DNA from 2 places in the Paenibacillus sp. J22FR5 genome. Region 2 is predicted to be linked to the other one. Evidence: predicted binding sites of a transcription regulator. Region 2 holds the regulator's gene; the other holds the start of a gene.
The links. Region 2 encodes NrdR, which represses ribonucleotide reductase genes. Its sites were predicted from a motif close to AACACNATATATNGTGTT; they were not measured.
Positions count from the first base shown of each region.

Region 1: a site for NrdR is predicted at 1,947-1,964, ahead of AC58P7_RS02435 (adenosylcobalamin-dependent ribonucleoside-diphosphate reductase). Genes of this name have one in related genera too.

Region 1 is NZ_JCAUAN010000001.1:492,052-495,471, reverse strand. Features, by position in the region: gene AC58P7_RS02435 (adenosylcobalamin-dependent ribonucleoside-diphosphate reductase) at 1-1,873, opposite strand, end outside; gene dat (D-amino-acid transaminase) at 2,150-2,980, shown strand; gene AC58P7_RS02425 (ABC transporter substrate-binding protein) at 3,270-3,420, shown strand, end outside.
Region 2 is NZ_JCAUAN010000001.1:193,913-197,332, reverse strand. Features, by position in the region: gene htpG (molecular chaperone HtpG) at 1-1,032, shown strand, start outside; gene AC58P7_RS00800 (hypothetical protein) at 1,082-1,255, opposite strand; cyclic di-GMP riboswitch class I at 1,340-1,438, shown strand; gene AC58P7_RS00795 (hypothetical protein) at 1,478-1,669, shown strand; gene nrdR (transcriptional regulator NrdR) at 1,872-2,351, opposite strand; gene AC58P7_RS00785 (alpha/beta-type small acid-soluble spore protein) at 2,471-2,680, shown strand; gene AC58P7_RS00780 (lytic transglycosylase domain-containing protein) at 2,750-3,364, opposite strand; gene coaE (dephospho-CoA kinase) at 3,361-3,420, opposite strand, start outside.

The sequences.
Region 1 (3,420 bases), 300 kb from region 2:
TACAACCCAGATCATAGGCCAATTCATAGAGTCGTTTGGTTTCTTCAACCGTGAAGTCGGCTGGACAATTAGCTGTCTTCGAAATCGAGCTATCCACCCACGTTTGTATCGCAGCTTGTGCACGAATATGATCTTCAGCGGATAAGCTCATGGAAGTAACGAAGTAATCCGGTAAATCTTGATCTGGATTCGCATCCTTCCAATTCTGCGCAATCGGCACATACTGTTTATCGAAGCCTAGACGGCTCTGACGATAGTATTCGAAGGCGAAGTAAGGCTCGATTCCCGTAGAAGTACCAACCATCGTACCCGTACTTCCCGTTGGCGCTTGGGTAATAACGGTAACGTTACGCATCCCATGCTGACGAATCGCTTCACCAACCTCTGGATAGACGCTGGTCATCTTCTTCATAAAGCCGCTCTCCATAAACTTATCTTCGATGAAGGCTTGGAAGGATCCTTTCTCACCAGCAATCTCAGCTGAAGCCAAGTAAGCTTCTTTCGCCATGAAGCCATAAATCTTGTCCAAGAACACCAACGATTCCGGGCTGCCGTAGCGAATTTTCAAAAGGATCATAAGCTCGGCCAGACCCATTGTTCCTAGTCCTACACGACGTTCATTATGCTGATTCGCACGATTTTCTTCAAAATGATATGGCGTTTTATCAATGACATTATCAAGGAAACGCGTCGAATAGCGCACGACTGTAGCTAATTCTTCCCAATCAACATCATGGTTCTCCGCATCATAGAACTTAGAAAGATTAATCGCAGACAAGTTACAAACGCCCCAAGCCGGAAGCCCCTGCTCCCCACATGGATTCGTACAAATAATCGGGTTAAAGTACCAACTGTTGGACATTTGATTGTAATATTCCAAGAATACAACGCCTGGCTCCGCCGATTTCCAAGCCGACTCAATAATGGAATGCCAAACATCCCGCGCACGAACAGTGCGATAAGGCTTAACAGCCTTGCCTAGCTTTTTCCATGCATCTAAATTGCCGTCCCACAATTCATTGTACTCAGGATCGGTCGTATCAGGGAAAACAAGTTCCCACTCCAAATCTTCCTTCACAGCTTTCATAAAGCCGTTGCTAACGCACACGGACAAGTTCGCGTTCGTAATTTGCCCCATGGTAGACTTCACCGTAATGAAATCCTCCAAATCCGGATGCCAATCATTGATCATGAGCATCAACGCCCCGCGACGACTCCCACCTTGCTCGATCAGTCCCGTTGTGTAGCTAAAAAGTCCGCCCCATGAAACAGCACCGCTTGAAGAACCGTTAACTCCCTTCACAACAGAGCGTCTTGGACGAAGGGAAGACAAGTTGATCCCAACGCCACCGCCGCGTGACATAATCTCAGTCATTTCGGTCAGTGTACTCATTATTCCACCACGACTATCTTTGGGCGAAGGAATAACGTAGCAGTTAAATAGCGTTAATTCATCACTTGCATCCGCGCCAGCTGCAATACGTCCCCCTGGTACAAGCTTCCAATCGTTCAGAATGTATTTGAATTTCTCCGTCCATTCTTGACGCTTTTCCGCTGTCTTCTCTACAGATGCCATAGCACCTGCCAAGCGGTCCCACATTTCTTCCGGTGTTTTCTCCATATTTAAAGTAAGTTTCTCAACGGCAGATTCAACGGTTTCCCCACTGCGCGTTCGAACCTTCACGATATTTCCTTCACGACTAATAATTTCGCCAACCTCTTTGGCTGGGAATTTCGGATCATCTTTTGTCAGGACAAGGACCGTGTCTCCTACCTTTGCATGACTCGTGTCCGCATTCTTCAACGCGTATCGATCCAAAAATATTTTCTCACTTAGTCCCGTAAGCTTCTTGCTCTCATAAACATTCCCCATGCCTTAAGCCTCCCAATAGACTGCATATTCAGCTGCAATTAAGATAGTAGCTACAAGAGTTTGTAGCCAATAATTCTCAATATATGGTATTGCCAACTTATTATACTACACAACATATGGTTGAGCCATTGGCAAAAGAACCAAATTCACTCTATCCGCAGATTTACTAGCTTTGACGCATCTCTCTTCCTTTGATAACCTATAAGTAGGATACCACATCAGAGTATTTTTTAGAACATATGTTCCATAAAATATTTTTATTAGGAGCGCATCGACATGTATTTTTATAAAAATGATTTCGTACATAAAAAAGACATTCAGATTTCACCTGATGATCGCGGCTATTATTTCGGTGACGGCATTTACGAAGTATTTCGCGTTTACAATGGACACATTTATGAGGGCGCGGCCCATATGGAAAGGCTCGAACGTACAGCGAGCGAAGTACGCTTACAATTACCGTACAACAATGATGAAATCATTGACATTCTGGGAAAGCTCATTCAGCAAAATGAACTCATCGAAGGCACGGTTTATTTGCAAATCACCCGTGGAGAGGCGCCTCGCGCGCATCCTTTCCCCGCCAAGGCTGAACCAATTCTCCTAGCGTACTGCTCCGAAGTGAAGCGCCCACTAGCCACGATCCAGAACGGAATCAAAGCGATCACTCAACCCGATATTCGTTGGCTACGATGCGATCTCAAGACCCTAAATTTGCTCCCAAATGTGCTCGCAAAACAAGCTGCTCTTGATCATGGTGTGCAAGAAGTCGTTCTGCATCGCGAAGGCACGGTAACAGAGTGCAGCGCATCGAATGTGATGATGGTCAAAGATAAGATCCTGTATACGCATCCAGCGAATCATCTGATTCTGCATGGCATTACACGTGCTGTCGTGTTACGTTTGGCACAAGCACTCGAAATCACCGTCAAAGAAGAAGCTTTCAGCACGGAGCAGCTCTTGCAAGCGGACGAAGCCTTTATCACAGGTACGACAGTGGAAATCACACCAATTCTACAAATCGACGGACAAGCAATCGGAACAGGTATACCTGGGACGATCACCCAGCAGCTCCAAGCTGAATTCGAAAGGACCTTTCTCAACTAGAGGGATCACACTACCAAACTTTCAATTTCAAATGGGCAGCCACAGTCATCTAACATGGCTTCTAGGATGCCCTCTTTCTAGCCCACAGCTATTGCCGACACATGTTTACAAAAAACACACAAATGTGGATAAAACAATTGACGGAAACCCAAGAGCCAATTAAACTATGGTTAATTATATAAGACCTTGGATATTCCGCACCCACACACTTTGCCAAGCAAAAGCGTTAACGTGGTGGGCGGGCAATGCGTCCAAGCAACAACTAGGATTCACGAGAGGGGTATTAAATTTGAAAAAGAAAGCACTCGTATCATTCGTATTATCAGCAGCACTTATGGTCGTAGCAGGTTGTGGTCAGAAGGCTGATCCAACTCCTGCGGCAGGCGGTACAGCTTCAGCAACTCCGGCAGCTACGGCAGCCGCAGCAAAGACTTACAAGA
Region 2 (3,420 bases):
TTTATCCCGGAAAACATGCCTTATGACTATTATTCCAAGGAATATGAGAAAGGCTTAGAGCTTTACGCAAACGGCGTTCTCATTATGAATAAATGCGCCGACCTGCTTCCTGACTATTTCAGCTTCGTCAAAGGGATGGTTGATTCCGAGAGCTTGTCGCTCAACATTTCCAGAGAAATGCTGCAGCATGATCGTCAGTTGAAGTTGATCGCCAAAAACATTTCCAGCAAAATTAAAGGCTCGCTGCAAAGCCTCCTGAAGGACGAGAGAGAGAAATACGAGCAATTCTACAAGTCCTTTGGCAGACAGCTTAAATTCGGTGTATACAGCGACTACGGCACGCATAAAGAGCTTCTACAGGATCTGTTGATGTTCTCTTCCTCCAAGGAGAAACAACTTGTCACATTGGACGAGTATGTATCGAGAATGCCAGAAGACCAGAAGTACATTTACTATGCTTCCGGTGAGTCGATGGAAAGAATCGATAAGTTGCCGCAAACCGAGCTTGTGACTGATAAAGGCTACGAGATCTTGTACTTTACGGATGATATCGATGAATTCGCCATCAAAATGATTATGACCTACAAAGAGAAAGAATTTAGATCTGTTTCGAGTGGGGATCTCGGTATTGATGTCGAGGATAACCAAAACGATTCCGAGTCTGACAAAAAGGAAAATCAGGATCTATTCGACTACATGAATGGCTTATTGGCTGGCAAAGTGACGAGCGTAAAAGCGTCCAAGCGCTTGAGAAAGCATCCAGTATGCTTATCAACGGATGGCGATGTCACCATCGAGATGGAAAAAATCTTAAACGCGATGCCGAACAACCCGAATGTGAAAGCCGAGAAGGTACTGGAAATCAACGTCAACCACGACGTTTTCGCTTCCCTGAAGGACGCTTTCGAGAAAGATAAAGAGAAGTTGAACCTGTACACTGCACTCTTGTACAATCAAGCCCTCTTAATCGAAGGCCTGCCGCTGCAAGATCCGGTTGAGTTCACCAACGATATCTGCAAAATCATGGTATAAATAAAGTAAAGCACTGCAACTTCATCGTTGTAGTGCTTTTTTTTGGGGGTTAGGCAGGATCCGAAGGAGAAATAGGTTCCGTTTTTTCACAGGTTAGGACGGCTTTTGTACCCGAATAGACATATGCGAGTAAGCGGTCTTGATCGATACCAAGCGCTTCCGCAACCTTCATAATATCCAATTGACAAGAAATTTTACTGGATTTAGGGCTATTGACGGACATAGGATTCAACCATCCTTCGAATTAATGTAATTGATAGCAAGTCAAACCTAACCTGTGATATAGTTTTCATATAAGCGGTTATCGGTACGATAAAGGCAAAATCACTGAAAAGTGATGACGCAAATCTATAGGGACTACATTGGCACTTCTGTCTTCTGTCCAGTATGTCAGCCAGCTACCGCCTCCATCCGATAATTGCAGTACGACAAAGGAGGAAACAGATTGGTAAATAAAATAGTCATTGACGGCAATATGAGCTTAGATGTGAAGCAATTAATTGATAACTTGCATCTTCCTGAAAGTGAAATTCTGGACATGTTCTCCTTTACGTTTGATAACAACGTATTAACCCCTGATGAAGCTATTCGGTTTATTCATTTTCTTCGCAGTGAACTGGACAAACGTACTCAATAAACGAATTATGCCTTATCGATTACAAAAATACAGTCGGTTGATGTCAATAGAATAATTTTTTTTAAAATGTTCATGATGTGGCGTCATTATTGGCTTCGCCGTCATGAAACAGCAAAAGACAGCGGGACACCCGCTGTCTTTTGCTTATTTTTTGTCAGATTTCGAAAAAAAACAAATCAATTCGTGTCAGCATTATACAACCTTATTTATCCCGGAGTAATCCGGTGTCATGCTTTCCCAATATTTGCGTTAACTCCTTTAGGAACATGTTGATGTCCTTAAATTGCCTGTATACAGAGGCGAAGCGAATGTAGGCCACTTCATCGACGGGGTACAATTGTTCCATCACAATTTCACCAATGCCTAGGCTATCTACTTCAGCATGAGCTGTTGTGCGAAGCTGCATTTCAACTTCAGACACGAGCATCTCCAGTCGTTCCATGGAAACCGGTCTTTTTTCACAAGCACGAATCAAGCCACGTAAAATTTTCTCACGACTAAATTCTTCCCGGCTTCCATCTTTTTTAATCACAATTAATGGTGTTTCTTCTACCATTTCAAAAGTTGTGAATCTTCTTGCACATTTCTCACACTCTCGCCGACGACGAATCGATTTATTCTCATTGGCGGACCTGGAGTCAAGCACTTTCGTACCAGAATGGTCACAGAACGGACATTTCATTCGCTTTCCTCTCCTTTCTCTCTTGGAAATTTGGAAATTTCATTACCATATGTTACATGTCTTGAAGTTTCGAGATCTGCACACAATAGATTTACCAACCGACAAGGAGGTGAACAGACATGAGTTCAAACAATACTTTAGTCGTTCCACAAGCTAATGCAGCCTTGGATCAGTTGAAATACGAAGTAGCTCAAGAGCTTGGTATTGCTATCCCACAAGATGGCTATATGGGCAACATGACTTCTCGTGACGCTGGCTCTATTGGTGGTAGCATTACTCGTCGCCTGGTACAAATTGCAGAACAATCTCTAGCAGGTCAATTCAAGTAATCTTGAATTAACCAGGCTCGTGACGACTCTGCCACACAGGAAGCATTGGACTCTTCGCTCCCCCGGGAGCTAGTCCAATGCTTCTTTGTATGCTGACAAAGCAGCTTTTTCAGCACCGTTCCATTGCTCCGTGTAAAGCTTCGTATATTTCTCATAGTAATAGAGAACTCGTTGTACATAATGTCGAGTTTCGCCAAAGGGAATATCACGAATCGTCGATTCAGAACCGTCCCAAACCCCATTGTTTTTCCATTTATTCACATTACCTTGACCTGCATTATAAGCGGCAATGGCGTAGACCAAATTCCCATTATAATGCTTAATCAGCCAATTTAAATACCATGATCCCAAATAAATGTTGATATCAACACGAAGCAAATCTTCTTGCGTATGGGGCCCTAAATTCGAGGATTCTACAATCCAATCCGCGGTATCAGGCATAAGCTGCATCAACCCCAATGCCCCTTTGCTTGATTCTAAATGATATTTATAATTCGTTTCCACACGTATAATGGCAGCAATCAGAAACGGATCTATATTGTGTTTCGCCGCGCTTTGCCTAATCTCCTGCTGAAAGTAGATGGGATATAGCTTTCTTCCTATAATTGCGCTATTCATGAAGAGGATCATGACAAAAACGATAAGCAGAAGTGCGAACATTCGTTTTTTACGAAAGAACGTCATGCTAATCCCTTCCCTACCCAAAACCGCTCTACCCTCATGTTGGTTTCTTCCCATGT